DNA from 3 places in the Variovorax sp. CCNWLW235 genome. Region 1 is predicted to be linked to each of the others. Evidence: riboswitches for the same ligand, from Rfam matches in the RefSeq annotation. Region 1 holds a riboswitch; each other region holds the start of a gene.
The links. Region 1 has a riboswitch for glycine ahead of V9L21_RS22235 (D-amino acid dehydrogenase). Riboswitches for the same ligand answer to the same signal wherever they lie in the genome.
Positions count from the first base shown of each region.

Region 1 (6,270 bases):
GCCGCGGCATCGCCATTGCCGACGTGGCCGAGGCCGGCATGCGCCTGACCTTCTGCCGGCGCAATGCACAGGCCGCGCGCGCCGACCTGATGCGCATCTGCGCGGAAATCCGCGAGGAGCTGGAGCCCGAAGAGCAGACCCTGGCCACCGCGCGCGCCGTGGCGGCCGGAGAAGCCGAAGCAGCGCCGCATCCGGCGCGCCGCATTGCCGGCGCCGTGTACGTGAGTTGCTCAGGACGCGGCGGGCCGCATTTCGGCGCACCGGGCGCCGAACTGCAGATCGTGCGGCACGCGCTGGGCGACGTGCCGCTCGTTGGCTTCTTTGCGGCGGGGGAGATTGCCCGGCACCACCTGTATGGATATACGGGGGTGTTGACGGTGTTTACCGGCAACGACTGACCGCCGCCACGGCCAGATCAGGCCGGCTGGAGCACGCGCGCTGCTGGTGCAGGCATGCCGGCAAACGCAAAATCGACTTCGGGTGCAAGCCCGCTCACGATCCGCGCCACCGACTTGCCCGAGCCGCACGCATGCGTCCAGCCGAGCGTGCCGTGCCCGGTATTCAGGTACAGGTTCGGCAGCTTCGTCTTGCCGACCAGAGGGACGTTGCTCGGCGTTGCGGGGCGCAGGCCGGTCCAGAACTGCGCCTGCGTGGTGTCGCCGGCGCCGGGAAAGAGCTGTTCAACGCGCCGCACGATCGCTTCGCAGCGCACGCGGTTCAAGTCGCGGTCATAGCCGTTGAGCTCGGCTGTGCCGGCAATGCGCAGGCGGTCTCCGGAGGCTGAGGTGTAGTGCGAGAACACGAGCTTGAATTCGTCGTCGGTCAGCGAGACCTGGTGCGCCCTCGTCGCGTCTTTGACCGGCAGCGTGACCGAATAGCCTTTGGCCGGATAGATGGGCAGGCGCATGCCCAGCGGCGCGGCATACAGCGGACTCAACGCGCCCATTGCAAGCACGAAGGCGTCGCCGCGGATGCGTTGAAAGCGCCCTTCGCTGTCGGTAGCTTCCACGTGGTCGATGTTGCCGCCCGCTTCGCGCAGCGCAGTCACCGTGTGGCTCATGAGGAACTTCACGCCCGCCGCTGCCGCGAGGCGTGCCATTTCGCGGGCGAAGAGGTTGGCGTCGCCGGATTCGTCTTCTGCCGTGTAGGTGGCACCGGCCAGTTGCGGGCGGATGTGCGCAAGGGCGGGCTCGATCTTTACCGCCTCGTCCGCGGAGATGACTTGCCGTTCGCATCCGAGCGCGCGCATCTGCTCGGCGGGCGCAAGGGCGCTGTCGAACTCTTTCTGCGTCGTATAAAAGTGCAGGATGCCTTGCGTGCGTTGGTCGTAGGCGATGCCGGTGTCGCGCCGCAACTGCTGCAGCACATCGCGGCTGTAGGTGCCCAGCCGCACGATCTGCTCGATGTTGTGCTTCGTGCGGGCGGGGGTGCATTCGCGCAGGAATTGCAGGCCCCAGAGCCATTGGCGCATGTCGGCGCGAATGCGAAAGAGCAGCGGGGCGTCTTCCTTGCCCAGCCATTGCAGCACCTTGAGCGGTGCACTCGGATTGGCCCAGGGTTCGGCGTGGCTGACGGAGATCTGCCCGCCGTTGGCAAAGCTGGTTTCAGCGGCCGGGGTGGCCTGCCGGTCGATGACGGTCACTTCATGGCCGAGCTGCTGGAGGTAGTAGGCCGAGGTCACGCCGAGCAAGCCGGCGCCAAGAACGATCACGCGCATTTCAAGTACCTTTGAGGTTGAAGCGCTTGAACGGCGGGCGAGGTCTGCTATTGAATAAATAGCAAGCAACCGGACGACCGCCGTCCAAGTTGCCGCTCCCCCTGTCCTCGGTACCTGAGAGATTCACCCGTTGCGCCCGCAACGGGTTTGCTCCTTCGGTGCATCACGCGAGGTGATGGCTCTCCAGACGGCGTGTCAGTTGGTGCAGTACAGGCCCCTTGCCGAAATTTCGAGAACTTCGTCGGGCCGACCTGAGCGTTTATGGGAGTTTGCGCCTTCGGTAGGGCAACCGGGGTTGCCCGCTCTCCTGCAGTGGCGCGATTGTAGGCGGAGCTTGCGGAGGCGCCAACCCTTGCTCCGGCCCGGCGGAGGGCCAATGGGATAATCGCCCGTTCATTCGCCAGAGGGCGATCGTTCGACAACAACAGGGGACCTCATGATCCTGGTAACCGGCGGCGCGGGCTTCATTGGCGCCAATTTCGTACTCGACTGGATCGCGCAGAGCGATGAGTCTGTCGTCAATCTCGACAAGCTGACCTATGCGGGCAACCTCGAGACGCTTGCATCGCTCAAGGGCAAGCCGAACCACATTTTCGTGCAGGGCGACATCGGCGACAGCGCTCTGGTCGATCACCTTTTGGCCGAGCACAAGCCGCGTGCCATCGTGAACTTTGCCGCGGAATCGCACGTCGACCGCTCCATTCACGGGCCGGAAGACTTCGTGCAGACCAACGTGCTCGGCACCTTTCGCCTGCTCGAGTCGGTGCGCGGCTACTGGAGCGCACTGCCGGCGGAGCAAAAGTCTGCTTTCCGCTTCCTGCATGTGTCGACCGACGAGGTCTACGGCTCGCTCTCCAAGACGGACCCTGCCTTTACCGAAGAGAACAAGTACGAGCCCAACAGCCCCTACTCGGCCAGCAAGGCCGCCAGCGACCATCTTGTGCGCGCCTGGCACCACACCTACGGCCTGCCGGTGGTTACCACCAACTGCTCCAATAACTACGGTCCGTTCCACTTTCCCGAGAAGCTCATCCCGCTGATGATCGTCAACGCCCTGGCCGGCAAACCCCTGCCCGTGTACGGCGACGGCATGCAGGTGCGCGATTGGCTCTACGTGAAGGACCACTGCAGTGCCATCCGCCGCGTGCTCGAGGCCGGCAAGCTCGGCGAGACCTACAACGTCGGCGGCTGGAACGAGAAGCCCAACATCGAGATCGTGAACACCGTGTGCGCGCTGCTCGACGAACTGCGCCCGCGCGCTGACGGCAAGCCGTACAAGGAACAGATCAGCTACGTTACCGACCGCCCCGGCCACGACCGGCGCTACGCCATCGATGCACGCAAGCTCGAGCGCGAGTTGGGCTGGAAGCCCGCTGAAACCTTCGACACCGGCATTCGCAAGACCGTCGAGTGGTACCTTGCACACGGCGAATGGGTACGCAACGTGCAAAGCGGCGCGTACCGCGAGTGGGTCGAGAAGCAATACGACGCCGCACCCGCGGCCAAGGCTGCGGCATGAAGTTGCTGCTACTCGGCAAGGGCGGGCAGGTCGGCTGGGAGCTGCAGCGCAGCCTTGCGCCGCTGGGCGAACTGGTGGCGCTCGATTTCGACAGCACCGATTTCAACGCCGACTTCAGCCGTCCGGAGCAGTTGGCCGAGACCGTACTCAAGGTGCGGCCTGACGTGATCGTCAACGCCGCGGCCCACACGGCCGTCGACAAAGCCGAGAGCGAGCCCGACCTTGCGCGCAAGCTCAATGCCACCTCGCCCGGCGTGGTGGCCGAAGCCGCCGGGCAGATCGGTGCACTCATGGTGCATTACTCGACCGACTACGTGTTCGACGGCAGCGGCAGCAAGCCCTGGCAGGAAGACGATGCCACCGGCCCACTCAGTGTGTATGGCCGCACCAAGCTCGAGGGCGAACAGTTGGTGGCCAAGCACTGCGCCAAGCACCTGATCTTTCGCACCAGCTGGGTGTTTGCCGCGCGCGGCGGCAACTTCGCCAAGACCATGCTGCGGCTTGCCAAGGAGCGCGACAAACTGACCGTCATCGACGACCAATACGGGGCTCCGACCGGTGCCGAGCTGCTGGCCGATGTCACGGCGCATGCGATCCGCGCCACCTTGCAAGACCCTTCCAAGGCGGGCCTGTACAACGTGGTTGCCGGCGGCGAAACCACCTGGTGCGGCTATGCGCGCTTCGTGCTGGAGCAAGCGCGGCAGGCCGGTGTAGACCTCAAGGCCGGCCCCGAGCAAGTTGAAGCCGTGCCTACGAGCGCCTTCCCGACGCCAGCGAAGCGGCCTCACAACTCGCGTCTCGATACCGCCAAGCTGCAGACCATATTTGGTCTGCGCCTGCCGCCCTGGCAAGAAGGCGTTGCGCGCATGCTGCGCGAGACGCTCTGAAGAGTGAATTCACACGAGAAGAAACGCATGACCACGACGCAACGTAAAGGCATCATCCTCGCCGGTGGCTCGGGCACCCGGCTGCACCCAGCAACGCTGGCGATAAGCAAACAGCTGCTACCGGTGTACGACAAGCCGATGATTTATTACCCGCTCAGCACGTTGATGCTGGGTGGCATGCGCGACATCCTGATCATCAGCACGCCGCAGGACACGCCGCGGTTCCAGCAACTGCTGGGGGATGGCAGCCAGTGGGGCATGAACCTGCAGTACGCGGTGCAACCGAGTCCGGATGGGCTCGCGCAGGCGTTCATCATCGGGGACAAGTTCGTGGGTAACAGCCCCAGCGCGCTGGTGTTGGGGGACAACATCTTCTATGGGCATGACCTCGTGCATCTGCTCGCCGATGCCGACGCGAAGCAGTCGGGTGCGACGGTATTCGCGTACCACGTGCAAGACCCCGAGCGCTACGGCGTGGTGGCGTTCGATGCCAAGGGCAAGGCCAGCAGCATCGAAGAAAAGCCGTTGAAGCCGAAGAGCAGCTATGCGGTGACGGGCTTGTATTTTTACGACAATCAGGTTGTTGACATCGCCAAGGCAGTTAAGCCCAGCGCGCGCGGCGAGTTGGAAATCACCGCTGTCAACCAAGCGTATCTCGACCTCAATCAGTTGAACGTGCAGATCATGCAGCGTGGGTACGCGTGGCTGGATACCGGCACGCACGAGAGCTTGCTGGAGGCGGGGCAGTTCATTGCAACTCTGGAGCATCGGCAAGGACTGAAGATTGCCTGTCCGGAGGAGATCGCGTGGCGCAACAAATTCATTACGACCGAGCAACTCCAAAAGCTCGCGATGCCGCTGGAGAAGAGCGGCTACGGCAGATATCTGAAACATTTGCTGAATGACGAGGTACGCTCATGAAGGTCACGCCGACCTTGATCCCTGATGTTCTCGTCCTCGAGCCAAAGGTATTCGGCGATGCAAGAGGCTTCTTCTTTGAGAGCTTTAACCAAAAGGCCTTCGATGAGGCGATCGGCAAGCACGTTGATTTTGTCCAGGACAATCATTCGCGCTCTGCCAAGGGCGTGCTGCGGGGGCTGCACTACCAGATCCAGCAGCCCCAGGGAAAGCTTGTGCGTGTTGTAAGGGGGGCGGTGTTCGATGTGGCTGTCGATATCCGGAGGTCTTCGCCGACTTTTGGCAAATGGGTCGGTGCCGAGTTAAGCGAAGAGAATCATCGTCAGCTCTGGGTACCGGTTGGGTTTGCGCATGCCTTTCTCGTGTTGAGCGATGAGGCGGAATTCTTGTATAAGACGACGGATTTCTACGCGCCGGCATATGAGCGCTGCATCCAATGGGACGATCCTGACCTGGCAATCGCTTGGCCTAACTTGGGCTTGCATCCTCAACTGTCTGCCAAGGATCAAGCAGGCGCGAGCCTTGCCCGTGCCGAAATATTCGACTGACTGGGCATGCCGTCACCTGCTGTGCTCTTGGCTGGCAGCGTACGAAAATTTCCTTGTCACAGGGGCCGCTCATGCGGCGGAGTTGCCGTCGCGAAGTCCTAGGGGACTTCCCGGGAGCTTCGGGGAGCGGAATTCTCTTCCCGGTTCGTGGCGAGCACACCCGTCGTCACGCCTGATTTTGTTACGCGTGGGGACGCAGAGCTAGGTCGGGATTGAGGCAAGCCGGAGTCATGAAGTGGCCTTTGTACGTTGGTTTGTCGCCACGATCATGGTGAAACTGCCAGCATGGCGGGGTACCGAGTGGCGTGCTGGGGGCGGCTGGACCCACAGCGACTAAAATGCAAAATAAAAGTTTTTCTTGGTAATCAAAATTAGATGAAATACGAGATCTATGTCGCATAAGATTTTGGTTACGGGGGGCGCAGGCTATATCGGTTCACATACGGTGGTCGAGTTGCTGAAAACGAATGCAGATGTCGTCGTACTGGATAACTTCTGCAATAGCACTCGTATGGCATTGACACGGGTAGAGAGAATTGCCGGTAAGCGCGTAAATTTTTATGAAGGCGATATTCGAAGTTCAAACCAACTACTCAAGATCTTCCGGGAAAACGAAATCGGATCGGTCATTCATTTTGCAGGGCTGAAGGCGGTCGGCGAATCTGTGGCGGATCCGATTTC
Region 1 covers NZ_JBBCBW010000025.1:11,412-17,681, forward strand. Annotated here, with positions in the region: gene V9L21_RS22230 (FIST signal transduction protein) at 1-398, shown strand, start outside; gene V9L21_RS22235 (D-amino acid dehydrogenase) at 416-1,717, opposite strand; glycine riboswitch at 1,809-1,914, opposite strand; glycine riboswitch at 1,947-2,037, opposite strand; gene rfbB (dTDP-glucose 4,6-dehydratase) at 2,154-3,236, shown strand; gene rfbD (dTDP-4-dehydrorhamnose reductase) at 3,233-4,123, shown strand; gene rfbA (glucose-1-phosphate thymidylyltransferase RfbA) at 4,151-5,044, shown strand; gene rfbC (dTDP-4-dehydrorhamnose 3,5-epimerase) at 5,041-5,589, shown strand; gene galE (UDP-glucose 4-epimerase GalE) at 5,981-6,270, shown strand, end outside.

Region 2 (6,270 bases), on a different contig from region 1:
CTTGAGGTACAGGTAGAGAACGGAGCCGCCGATCATCGCGTGGCCGATGGGCACGCCCAGGAGACTGAGCGCCACGATCACGTAGAGCGCCAGCGAAAAAGGACTGGTGAAATTCACAATGCGGATGAGGAAGAAGAGGGTGGTTCGTCCGTCAGCGGCGCGGGCCCGCGAACGAGTTGGCGCAGGCTCCGGGCAATCACCGCCACGACGAAGACCAGGTAGATGGCGTACATCACGTCCATGCGAATGCCGAGATACGAGCTCTTCTCGACCTTCATGAAGCTCACGTAGGCGTACGAGGCCGGCAGCGACATGCCGAACAGCACGATCACGCCCAGCGCCGCAATGGCGCCGACGATGCGGCGCATGCGCGGGCCGGCATTCGCGGCGACGAAGTCCATGCGGATCTCGTCCGAGTCCTTCAGCACGAAGGCCGCGCCCCAGAGCACCAGCCACAGCCACGCCGCCAGCGAAACCTCGGAGGTCCAGCCCACCGGCCAGTTGAACAGGTAGCGCAATGCGATCTGCACGATGAACGCGACGAAGATCACTCCCAGGAAAAGCGCTGCAACCGCTTCGGCGAAGCGGTGCAGCAACGAAAGCGCGCGGTCGAACATGGCTTTCGGGTTACTTCATGGCGTTGATCTTGTCGAGCATGCCGGGCGGCCAGTTCTTCGCATCGTCCGAGGCCAGGTAGGCCTTTTGCGCGTACTCGCGAAAGGCGTTGATGTTGGGCACATACACCTCAAGGCCCTGCTTGCGGAAGCTCTCGGCCAGCTCGGCCTCGCGCTTCTGGTGCTCGGCCGTGCTCCAGGCAATGGCCTTGTCCGCGGCAGCCTGGAAGCTGCGCTGCTTGGCGGGCGCCATGCCCTGCCAGGTCTTCATGTTCACCGTGAGCAGGTCGAAGGCCACCAGGTGCGAGGTCAGCACGATCTGCGACATCACCTCGTTGAACTTCATGTTCTGCACATTGGGCAGCGGGTTGTCCTGGCCGTCGATGGCGCCCGTCTGCAAGCCGGTGTAGGTCTCTGCGTAGGCCATGGGCGTGGGGTTGGCGCCGAGCGAGCGGCCCAGCATCTGCCAGGTGTCGCCGGGCGGCATGCGCAGCTTTACGCCGGCCAGGTCGGCGGGCGTGCCGATGCGCTTCTTCGTCTTCAGGCCCACGTGGCGCGTGCCGAAGAAGGTCGGCCCGAGGATCTTCACCTTCAGCTGGTCTTCCACCATCTTCTTCATCTGCGCGCCCAGGTCGCTCGCGAAGAACTTGCCGAGGTGATCGGGGTCGCGGAACAGGTAGGCCGAGGTGAGCAGCGACCAGGCCGGCACCTGCTTGGAAATATCCTGCGGCGCGATGTTGCCCATCTCCAGGTTGTCGCGCTGCAAGGCGATGAGCTCGGTGCCCTGGCGGAACAGCGTGGAGTTCAGGAACATCTCGACCTTGTAGTCGGCCTCGATGTCCTTGGCGAACATCTTCATCATGTCGGCGCGGATGTCCTTGTCCGAAAACACCGCGGCAAACCGCAGCGTAGGCTGCGCCTGGGCGCCGGCCGGCAAGACGGCGCCCGCGGCCAGCGCGGCCCCTGCGCCCAGCAGCGTGCGGCGATCGATGGAAAAGGTCATGGTGGTCTCCTGTCGTGTTGTGATGATGAAGCGGTAACTCGGGGAACTCAGGCCGCCGGCGCAGCCGCCAGGCGCTGCGCCAGCGCCCGGATCGCCAGCTCGTAGCCGAACGGGCCAAAGCCGCAGATCACGCCCGTGGCGGCCAGCGACACCAGCGAGTGCTGGTAGAGCGTATCGCGGCGGTGGATGTTGGTGATGTGCACTTCGGCGATGGGCTGGTCGAGCGTCTTGAGCGCATCGAGCAGCGGAATGGAGCGGAACGACAACCCCGCCGGATTGATGGCGACGGCCGCGGCGCGCTCGCGCGCCTCTTGCACCCAGTCCACCATCACGCCTTCGTGGTTGGTCTGGCGAAACTCGCAGTCCAGGCCCAGCTCGCCGGTCACGCGGCGGCACAGTTGTTCCACCTGCGCCAGCGTGGTGCTGCCGTACAGGTGCGGCTCGCGCACCCCCAGCAGGTTGAGGTTGGGGCCGTTGAGGATGTAGACGATGGAACTCATGCGGCCGATTCTTTGGCGCGGCCACGAAAGACTTTCCAAACTGGAAACAGCTTTCATAATGCAGGATATGAGCATTTCACTCGACCGCGGCCTTTCGATGGTGGAACACCTTGCGCGGCATCCGCAGGGGCTGCCGCTCACGCTGCTCGCGTCGGAGCTCGACATTCCGCTCGGCGCCTGCCACCGCTTGCTGGCCGACCTGCAGCGCTGCGGCTACGTTCGCCAGACGCGCAAGCAGGGCGACTACGTGCTGACGACCAAGGTGGTGTCGCTGGGTCTCGGCTTCCTGAGCGGCGCCGGCATCGTGAACATTGCCGAGCCGCTGCTGGAGCGGCTTGCGCAGGCATCGGGCGAACTGGTGCGCCTTTCGATCGTGGACGAAGACCGCCTCACCTGGGTGGCCAAGTCGCAGGGCACACGGCAAGCGGGGCTGCGCTACGACCCCGACATGGGCATGGATGCGCGCCTGTCGTGCACGTCGTCCGGCCACGCCTGGCTGATGACGCTGACCGATGAACGCGCGCTGGAGCTCGTCTCGCGCCAGGGCTTCGGCACGCCGGCGGAATACGGGCCGAAGGCACCGACCACCATCCGCGCGCTGCTGGGTTTTCTGCATGCGGCGCGGGTGCGCGGCTACGCCATGATCGACGAGGTCTTCGCGCCCGGCATGGCCGCCATGGCCGCGCCCGTGTTCCGCCGCAAGGAGGTGATCGGCGTCATCAGCATTGCCGGGCCACGCACGCGCCTTGGCAGCGAGCGCATGCATGAGCTGGCGCCCGCGCTGCTGGCCGCAACGGCCGAGCTCGGGCCGATCAGCAACGCGTCGAGCCTGTTCGGCCGCCCTTCGCTGGGCAAGGGCTGAGCGGCGCGACCCGGCTTGCCAGACCCGGCTTCTCAGTAAGGCGGCGCCTTGCGCGCCCGCTGCTCGCGCGCGGCGTCGGTCCACCACGCCAGGTCGTCGGCAAAGCGGCCGAACGAGCGCTGGAGAGATTCGCCCGCACTGCCCGTGGGCTTGCCGTCCGCATCGAGCGTTTGCGAGATCGGCCCGACGGCGAGCGTGCTCGAGACGACGACCATGCCCATCTCCGACAGGATCGAATGCCACACGGTGCCCGAGCGCACGCCTGAAAACCGGCCCGCCGAATAGCTGGCAACGGCAGCGGGCCGCCAGAACCATTCTTCCAGGAAGTGGTCGGTGAGGTTCTTCAGCCCGGGCTGCGGGCCCCAGTTGTATTCGCCCGTCACGAAGACGAAGGCGTCCGCGCCGCGAATCTTCTGCGCCAGTGCTTCCATGGGGGCGGGCGCGGTGCCCTTGGGGTACTCCTTGTACATGCGGTCGAGCATGGGCAGGCCCACCGCCTGCGCGTCGATCAGTTCGGCATCGGCACCTCGCGCACCGAGGCCCGCCACCAGGTAGTCGGCCAGGCGAATGCCCATGCGGTCCGACCTGTAGGAACCGTAGAACACCAGGATCTTGTCAGCCATTCGTCGCTCCGTTGTCGAGGCCGGGCGGCCACGGGCGAAGGCTACAACATTGGCATGTCGGCGCATTTGGTAGCAGCATCTTTCGAATCCTCTGGCTACCATTCCGGCATGAACAAGCTGCCTGCTTTTTGCACTGCCGCCATGGTGCTTGCCGCATCGGCCGGCCATGTGTTCGCCGCCCCCTCGGCGCAGGTGCTCGACGCGGTCAAGAAGCCGCAGTCGGTCGATCCGGACTGGCGCGCCCGCCTGTGCGCATTGCTGCCGCAGCCTTGCGACCCGCATGCGCTGGGCTTGTACCGGCTGCGCGGCGCCGCGGCAAACAGCTTTGCAGTGCTCTCGGCCGAGCCGCTGGCCATGGCCCGCGTCAAGCGCGACAAGGACGCGAAGACCTGGCAGATCGAGCGCCTGCACGACTTCAGCGCCTATGTGGCCGGCATGAAGAAAGACGCCGCAGGCGGCATGTCCGACACGCGCCTTTCGCTTGCGCCGGCACTCTATCCGCTGGCCGAAGGGCAATGGGCCATGGCCGTGCTGCAGACCGTGTCCGAGATGTATTCGGGCGGCGGCGCATCGTTCAGCAAGGCCGACTTCGTGCCGCTGGACGACACCCGGGCCGTGCACGAGGGCATTCCTTTCTCTTGCTCGAAGATGATCCGCGCCTGCTTCAGCGAAAAGGAATACAAGAGTTCGAAGCATTGCCACGACGAGAGCAACGGCAGCCTTCGCATCGCCTACGAAGAACCCGGCAAGCCAGGCGGACCCTACAGCTGGCAATACACGTGGCTGCAGAGCGAGTGGCCCGCCAACACACCCGCCAGCGGTACCACCACCACGCGTCTTCACTTCACCGCCAAGACCACCGAAAGAGTGAGCTTCTGCGGCGGACCGCAGTAGCTTCGGGGCGCGTTTCAATCCGCATGCGCCCCTGTGCGCACGCGCCCGAGTGGCACGCATTCTGCTTAGAAGAAAACATCCAGGAGAAATGCCGGCTCGGTGCTTCGAGTTAGTGCATTACCGAAGGCGACAGCCCGTAACGCTCAGGTCCCCAGACTGGATGAACGACTAACGCTGGAGAGCGCTGCCCGGCGTCCTGAACAAAAGGACTCCGAGGGCGGCCGCCGAAGGGGCAAGCCATGCGCGATGAGCGTGCATGGTGAATCTCTCAGGCCAAAGGACAGCAGGGGCATCTCGCGCAGTGCGCGGGGTGGCCTTGCGCGCTTCCGGAGCCTTCTTCTTCATGACCTTTGCCAGAGCGCACCGCGCATCGTTCCCTTCTTCATCGGGTGTGCCGAGGCCTGCGCATGCACGCAGGCGCCTGCCCGAATCGACCCCCGTTTTTCGCTGACTTTCCTCACGATTTTTTCAACCGGAGAACCGAAGATGCTGTCGAAACGAAACCTGAAAGCCGTTGTCGTGAGCGCCATGCTCGCTATTGGCGTTGCAAGCGCGTTCGCACAAGAGGCGGGCAAGGTGCTGCGGGTGGTGCCCCAGTCCGATCTGAAGATTCTCGATCCGATCTGGACCACCGCGTTCATCACGCGCAATCATGGCTATGCCGTGTACGACACGCTCTTCGGCGTGGACGAGCAGGGCAAGGTCAAGCCGCAGATGGTCGACAAGTACACCACCAGCGCAGACGGCAAGACCTGGACGTTCACGCTGCGCAAGGGCCTGGAATTTCATGACGGCAAGCCGGTGACGTCGGAAGACGTGCTGGCGTCGCTCAAGCGATGGGGCCAGCGCGACGGGCTGGGGCAGAAGATGTATGCGGCGCTCGACAAGGCCGAGACCGTCGACGCCAATTCGTTCAAGCTGGTTTTCAAGGAAACCTTCGGCATGGTGCTCGACGCGCTGAGCAAGCCTTCGTCGAATCCGCCTTTCATCATGCCGGCGCGCGTGGCCGCCACGCCGCCCGACAAGCAGATCGACGACGCCACGGGCTCCGGGCCCTACATCTTCAAGAAGGACGAGTACCGCCCGGGCGAGAAGATCGTGTACCTGAAGAACGCCAAATACGTGCCCCGCGTCGAAGCACCCTCGGGCACGGCGGGCGGCAAGAACGTGTATGTCGACCGCATGGAATGGATCATCCTGAAGGATGCGCAAACGCAGGCCAATGCGCTTGCCAACGGCGAGGTCGACATGATCGAGTGGCTGCCGCCCGAGCAGTACACGGCGCTCAAGGGCAACACGTCCATCACGGTCGACAACCCGATTCCCAAGGGCTCGTTCGCGCTGCACCTGAACCACATCATCCCGCCTTTCGACAACCCGAAGATCGCGCAGGCCGCCATCATGGCCATCAACCAGGAGGCGCTCATGCGCGCCCAGATGGTGCACAAGGAGCTCTACAACAGCTGCGCATCGGTGTACCCCTGCGGCACGATCTTCTCCAGCGACAAGACCGGCTACTTCACCGGCAAGCCGCAGTTCGAGAAAGCCAAGGCCCTGCTGAAGGACGCCGGCTACGACGGCAAGCCCGTGGTGCTGATGTACCCGGCCGACTTTGCACTGCTCAACAAGTTTCCGCCCGTGATGGCGCAGCTGCTGAAGCAGGCCGGCTTCAATGTCGACATGCAGTCGATGGACTGGCCCACGCTGGTGACGCGCCGCGCCAAGAAAGATCCGGTCGACAAGGGCGGCTGGAATCTCTTCATCACCGGCTGGG
Region 2 covers NZ_JBBCBW010000002.1:373,392-379,661, reverse strand. Annotated here, with positions in the region: gene V9L21_RS04300 (TRAP transporter large permease) at 1-117, opposite strand, end outside; gene V9L21_RS04295 (TRAP transporter small permease) at 114-617, opposite strand; gene dctP (TRAP transporter substrate-binding protein DctP) at 628-1,617, opposite strand; gene V9L21_RS04285 (type II 3-dehydroquinate dehydratase) at 1,665-2,117, opposite strand; gene V9L21_RS04280 (IclR family transcriptional regulator) at 2,185-2,979, shown strand; gene V9L21_RS04275 (NADPH-dependent FMN reductase) at 3,012-3,602, opposite strand; gene V9L21_RS04270 (hypothetical protein) at 3,711-4,496, shown strand; glycine riboswitch at 4,661-4,790, shown strand; gene V9L21_RS04265 (ABC transporter substrate-binding protein) at 4,983-6,270, shown strand, end outside.
Region 2: another riboswitch for glycine. It lies ahead of V9L21_RS04265 (ABC transporter substrate-binding protein); the one in region 1 lies ahead of V9L21_RS22235 (D-amino acid dehydrogenase).

Region 3 (6,270 bases), on a different contig from region 1:
CCGGAAGACCTCAAGGGCCTGAAGATGCGCACCATGGAAAACCCGGTGCACATTGCGGCCTACAAGACCTTCGGCATCGTCACCACGCCGATGGCCTTTCCCGAAGTGTTCACGGCCTTGCAGCAGGGCACGGTCGACGGCCAGGAGAACCCGCTGTCGGTCATCATCGCGGCCAAGTTCGACCAGGTGCAAAAGCACCTGTCGCTCACCGGCCACGTCTACTCGCCCTGCATCTTCGTGATGAACAAGGCGTCGTTCGACAAGCTGAGCGCGGCCGACAAGCAGGCCTTCCTCGAGGCCGCCAAAGAAGGCACCAAGGCCAATCGCGCACGCGTGGACGAAGACGATGCCAAGGGCGTGGCCGACCTGCGCGCCAAGGGCATGACGGTGATCGACAACGTCGACAAGACCAAGTTCGTGGCCGCACTGGCGCCGGTGAATGCCCAGTTCGAAAAGGACTTCGGCAAGGCCAACCTCGACAAGATCCGCGACTTCAAGTGATCTTCATGATGCTATCTTCTTGATAGCACCGAGCGCCCGCTCAGTTCCATCTGGCGGGCTTTTTTGTTTTCAACATCACGACTGCAGATGAAAGAAAAATTTCTCGGCATCGAGCGCTGGACCACCGGCTTCTCGATGATTGCCGCCTGCGTGATGCTGGTCATCGCCTCCGGGTTGGGCGTGTTCCAGATCGTCACGCGCTTCGTGCTCGAGCAACCGGCCGAATGGAGCGAGATCCTGATCCGCATGAGCCTGATCTGGATGGTGTTCCTCGGCATTCCGATGGCTTTCCGGCAAGGCGCGATGGTGAGCGTGGATGTGCTGTACCGTTGGAGCCCGCCGCGGGTCAAGCGCGTGCTCGATGCCGCGGTCAGCATCGCGGCACTGGCGCTGATGCTGGTCATTCTGTGGTGGGGCTGGGACTACGCCATGCGCGGGCGCGTGCAGTCGATGGCCGGGCTCGAAAGCGTGTCGATGATGTGGTCGTACCTGGCGCTGCCGGTCGGTTCCGTTTTTTGCCTTTTCGGCATCGTTGGTAATTTTCTCGATCCCAAGCGGCTCGAACTGGAGACCGCGCAATGACCCCCGTAATGGTTGCAACGATGGTGCTGTGTTTTGCACTGTCGGTTTCAGTGGCGGTGTCCATCGGGCTCGCATCGATCCTTGGCATTCAGGTGGCCAACGTCAACATGCTCATCTCCGTGAAGGAGATGTTCAATTCGATCAACAAGTTTCCGCTGGCGGCCATTCCGTTCTTCATCCTGGCCGGCAACCTGATGGAAACCGGCGGCATCTCGCGCCGGCTGGTCGAGTTTGCCAAGAGCATCGTGGGCGGTGTGCAGGGCGGCCTGCCCATGACCTGCGTGCTCACCTGCATGATCTTTGCGGCAGTGTCGGGCTCTTCGGTGGCCACCACCTTCGCCATCGGCGCCATCCTGATTCCGGCGCTCATCAAGCACGGCTATCCCACCGCGTACGCGGCCGCGCTCCAGGCCACGAGCGCCGAGCTGGGCGTGATCATTCCGCCCTCCATTCCGATGATCCTGTACGGCGTGAGCGCCGAGGTGTCGATCGGCGAGCTGTTCATTGCGGGCTTTGGCCCCGGCATTCTCATCAGCCTGGCGCTGATGCTGTTCGTCTGGGCGTATTGCAAGTGGAAGGGCTGGGGCAAGAATGACGGCGACGGCCGCATGTCTTTTGGCAAGGCGACATGGCAGGCCGGCTGGGCGCTGCTGATGCCGGTGATCATTCTGGGCGGCATCTACGGCGGCATCTTCACGCCGACGGAGGCCTCGGCGGTGGCGGTGTTCTATGCGCTGGTGGTCGGCGTGGTGATCTACCGCGAGATCAAGCTCCAGGATCTTTACCTCATCCTGCGCAAGTCGGTGCTGTCGTCGGCGGTGATCATGTTCATCATCGCCAACGCGGGCCTGTTCGCCTTCCTGATCACGCGCGCGGGCGTGCCCGACGCCATCGGCCATTGGCTGCAGGAGGTGCTGAAGTCGCCGACCATGTTCCTCTTGGGCGTGAACGCTGCGCTCTTCGTCATCGGCATGTTCATCGAGACCAGCGCGGCCATCATCGTGCTCGCGCCCATCCTGGCGCCTGTGGCGGTGCACTTCGGTGTCGACCCGGTTCACTTCGGGCTCATCATGGTGGTGAACCTCGCGCTCGGCATGATCACCCCGCCCTTCGGCGTGAACCTGTTTGCGGCGTGCACGGTAGCGCGCATCTCGCTCGACCGGATCGTGAAGTACCTCATTCCCTTCGTGCTGGTGATCCTGGCCTGCCTGATGGTGATTACCTACGTGCCGTGGATATCGCTCGCGCTGCGCGACCTGGTGTACGCCAAGTAGCAGGCGGCGCAAAAACCAGAGAGAACCAGAGAGAAAACGGGCAGCCTTCGCGGGCTGCCTTTTTTTATGCGGCAAATGCCCCTGTAAGGCAAACGTTTCACAAAGATGTCACCAGCCGCAACGATGCTGCAGCCTTCGATTCCGAAAGCTGTGGCGCCATGTTTCCCACCAAGACCGACAAGGCACGCGACGAACTCCAAGGCGGGCAGCGCACGCTGAGCCAGCGCGAGCGCGCATTGCTGCTGATGGCCGACGGCCGGCGTTCGCTGACCGACTTCAGCCCGCTGTTCGCAAGCCGCGACGAAGCCGAACAGACGCTGCGGGCGCTGATGAACCGCGGATACCTGCACGACGCGCAGGGCGCAGCGCCGAAAACCGCCGCACCAGTTACGGCGGGCCCGACACACACGCCGATTCCGGCTCCTGCGGCCGAGCCCATCCGAGTAGAAACCTCGACCGACAACTTCGACGGCAAGCGCTCCCTGGCCACTACGCGCATGTTCCTGTTCGACATTTGCGAGCGCATGTTCGTGCGGCGCGACCCCAAGTTTGCGCTGCAGATGCGCGATGCACTGCGCGAAGCCCGCGACCGCGACGCCATGCTGACGATTGCCGCGCTGATGCTCACCGAAGTCGAAAAAGCGGCGGGCGCCGAGCGGGCCGAATCGCTGCGCGAGCGTATCGAAAGGTTGCTGCCGCCCGCTTCGGAAACCGTGCACTGAGGCTTTCCGCGATCCACTACACTTCGAAGGGTCAGGAGAGAGCTTCGCCACGCGAGGCCGCCGAAGGCGCAGGGGTTCCCCGAACGCTCAGGCAAAAGGACTGACAAGGCGCTGGCGCATGCCGGCGTTTCCTTGCTGGAGAGAGGCCCTTGCATCTTGACGATGCGGCGGCCCACCGAAGGAGCAAACCCCGATCGTGGGGCGAATCTCTCAGGTAAAGCGGACAGCAGGGGTGGCCCATGGCTCGCGCCATGGAGTTCGACTGCCCCTTTGGAGTGCCCCGTGGCCGCTTCCGCTTCATCACCCGACGCCCCATTGCTCAAGACGCCCCTGCACGACCTGCATGTGGAACTGGGCGCCCGCATGGTGCCCTTTGCCGGCTACTCCATGCCCGTGCAATACCCCGCCGGCCTCATGGCCGAGCACAAGCACACGCGCGACGCGGCCGGCCTGTTCGACATTTCCCACATGGGCCAGTTGCGCCTGGTGGGGCCAGACGCCGCCGCCGCATTCGAAACCCTGATGCCGGTCGACGTGATCGACCTCGCGCCCGGCAAGCAGCGCTATGGCCTGCTGCTGAACGACGAAGGCGGCATCCTCGACGACCTGATGTTCTTCAACGAAGGGCACGGCTCGATCTTCGTGATCGTGAACGGCGCCTGCAAGGTGGCCGATCTCGCCCACATCCAGCAGAAGATCGGCGCGCGCTGCGACGTGCAGCCCATGCCCGACCACGCACTGCTCGCACTGCAAGGCCCGCAGGCCGCCGCGGCGCTGGCCCGCTTGTCGCCGGGCATCGAGCGCTTTGTGTTCATGACGGGCGGCGCGGTGCAGATCGGCGGGATTCCGGCCTTTGCCACGCGCAGCGGATACACGGGCGAAGACGGCTTCGAGATTTCGGTCGCCGGCAAGGATGCGGACGCCCTCGCCCGCCTGCTGCTGGCGCAGCCCGAGGTCAAGCCCATCGGCCTGGGCGCGCGCAATTCGCTGCGGCTTGAAGCCGGGCTCTGCCTTTACGGCAACGACATCGACACCACCACCACGCCCGTCGAGGCTTCGCTCAACTGGGCGATCCAGAAGGTGCGCCGCACCGGTGGCGCGCGCGAAGGCGGTTTTCCGGGCGCGGCCAAGGTGCTGGCGCAACTGGCCGCCGCCACCGCCGGCGCCGCGGGCCGCACCGACCACGACACCCTGAAGCGCAAGCGTGTCGGCCTTGTGGCGCTGGAACGCATTCCGGTACGCGACGGCACATTGTTGCAATCTTTCGAAGGCCAGGACATCGGCATCGTGACCAGCGGCCTGCTCGGCCCGACGGCCGACCGCCCCGTTGCCATGGGCTATGTGGCTACCGCGTTTTCGGAGCCCGGCACCCGCGTGCAGGCCATCGTGCGCGGCAAGCCGGTGCCGATGGAAGTCTCGACCCTGCCCTTCGTGCCGGCCCGCTACTACCGCGGCTAGGCTCTGCGCTACCCGAATCAGTCATTTTTTCCACGAGGAGTTTTTCACCATGAGCATCAAGTACACCAAGGACCATGAATGGGTCTCGGCCGAAGGCGGCGCGGCCACTGTCGGCATCACCGTTCACGCGCAGGACGCGCTGGGCGACGTGGTCTTTGTCGATCTGCCCGAAGTGGGCAAGACCTTTGCCCAGGGTGAAGTGGCCGGTGTCGTCGAATCGGTCAAGGCCGCGGCCGACGTGTTCATGCCCGTGTCGGGCGAGATCACCGAAGTGAACGAAGCCCTGCGCGCCGACCCGTCGCTCGCCAACACCGACCCGCTGGCCGCCGGCTGGTTCTTCAAGGTCAAGCTCAGCGAGCCGGCGCAACTCGACGCGCTGCTCGACGCCGCCAGCTACGACAAGTTCGCCGCCGAATCCTGATCCGCCGGGTTCTTCAGCCGCCCTTCCTCATTCCCCGAGCCTTTACCGCCATGCCGATTCCCGCCCAGCCTTCCCTGCAACAACTAGAGAACGCCGAAGAATTTCTCGCCCGCCACATCGGCATCGATGCGGAAGACGAGGCGCGCATGCTGCCGGTGATCGGCTCGGAAACGCGGGCGGAGCTCATCGACGGCATCGTGCCCGCGGCCATTCGCCGCGCCAAGCCGATGCGGCTGCCCGCGCCGGTGACCGAGGCGGATGCGCTGGCCGAACTGAAGGCCATCGCGGCGAAGAACAAGGTGTTCAAGAGCTTCATCGGCCAGGGCTACTACGGCACGCACACGCCGGGCGTCATCTTGCGCAACGTGCTCGAGAACCCCGCCTGGTACACCGCCTACACGCCCTACCAGGCCGAAATTTCGCAGGGCCGCATGGAAGCCCTGCTCAACTTCCAGACCATGGTGTGCGACCTGACGGGCATGGCCATTGCCAACGCCTCGATGCTCGACGAAGCCACGGCCGCCGCCGAGGCAATGACGCTGGCCAAGCGCAGCGTGAAGAGCAAGAGCAACGTGTTCCTGGTGTCGGGCGACTGCCACCCGCAGACCATCGAGGTCATCAAGACGCGCGCCGCGCCGCTGGGCATCGAGGTGAAGGTAAGCACCGTGTCGGAGACGCTGCCGCACCTGATGGCGAGCTGCGAATTCTTCGGCGTGCTCGCGCAGTACCCCGCCACCACCGGCCACGTGCACGACCTGCGTCCGCTCGCGGGCCATGCGCACCAGTGCGACGCCGCCTTCTGCGTGGCCGCCGACCTGCTGGCGCTCACCCTGCTCGCGCCTCCGGGCGAATGGGACGCCGACATCGTCTGCGGCACCACGCAGCGCTTCGGCATGCCGCTGTGCAACGGCGGCCCGCACGCGGCCTACCTGGCCTGCCGCGACGAGTTCAAGCGTTCGCTGCCGGGCCGCCTGGTCGGCGTGAGCGTCGACACGCACGGCCAGCCCGCCTACCGCCTTGCGCTGCAGACGCGCGAACAGCACATCCGCCGCGAGAAGGCCACGTCGAACATCTGTACCGCACAGGTGCTGCCGGCCGTCGTCGCCAGCATGTACGCCGTGTACCACGGGCCCGACGGCCTGACGCGCATCGCGCAGCGCGTGGCGGCGCTCACCGCCATCCTTGCGCAGGGCCTGGCGCAAATGGGCCGCGAGCCGGTCAACGGCACGGCCTTCGATTCGCTCACCATCCGCACGGGCGACGACACGCCGAAGATCATCGAGCGCGCCACCGCGGCCGGCGTCAACCTGCG
Region 3 covers NZ_JBBCBW010000019.1:95,895-102,164, reverse strand. Annotated here, with positions in the region: gene V9L21_RS19860 (TRAP transporter substrate-binding protein) at 1-501, shown strand, start outside; gene V9L21_RS19855 (TRAP transporter small permease) at 589-1,083, shown strand; gene V9L21_RS19850 (TRAP transporter large permease) at 1,080-2,357, shown strand; gene V9L21_RS19845 (hypothetical protein) at 2,516-3,079, shown strand; glycine riboswitch at 3,102-3,192, shown strand; glycine riboswitch at 3,205-3,316, shown strand; gene gcvT (glycine cleavage system aminomethyltransferase GcvT) at 3,362-4,537, shown strand; gene gcvH (glycine cleavage system protein GcvH) at 4,587-4,958, shown strand; gene gcvP (aminomethyl-transferring glycine dehydrogenase) at 5,009-6,270, shown strand, end outside.
Region 3: another riboswitch for glycine. It lies ahead of gcvT (glycine cleavage system aminomethyltransferase GcvT); the one in region 1 lies ahead of V9L21_RS22235 (D-amino acid dehydrogenase).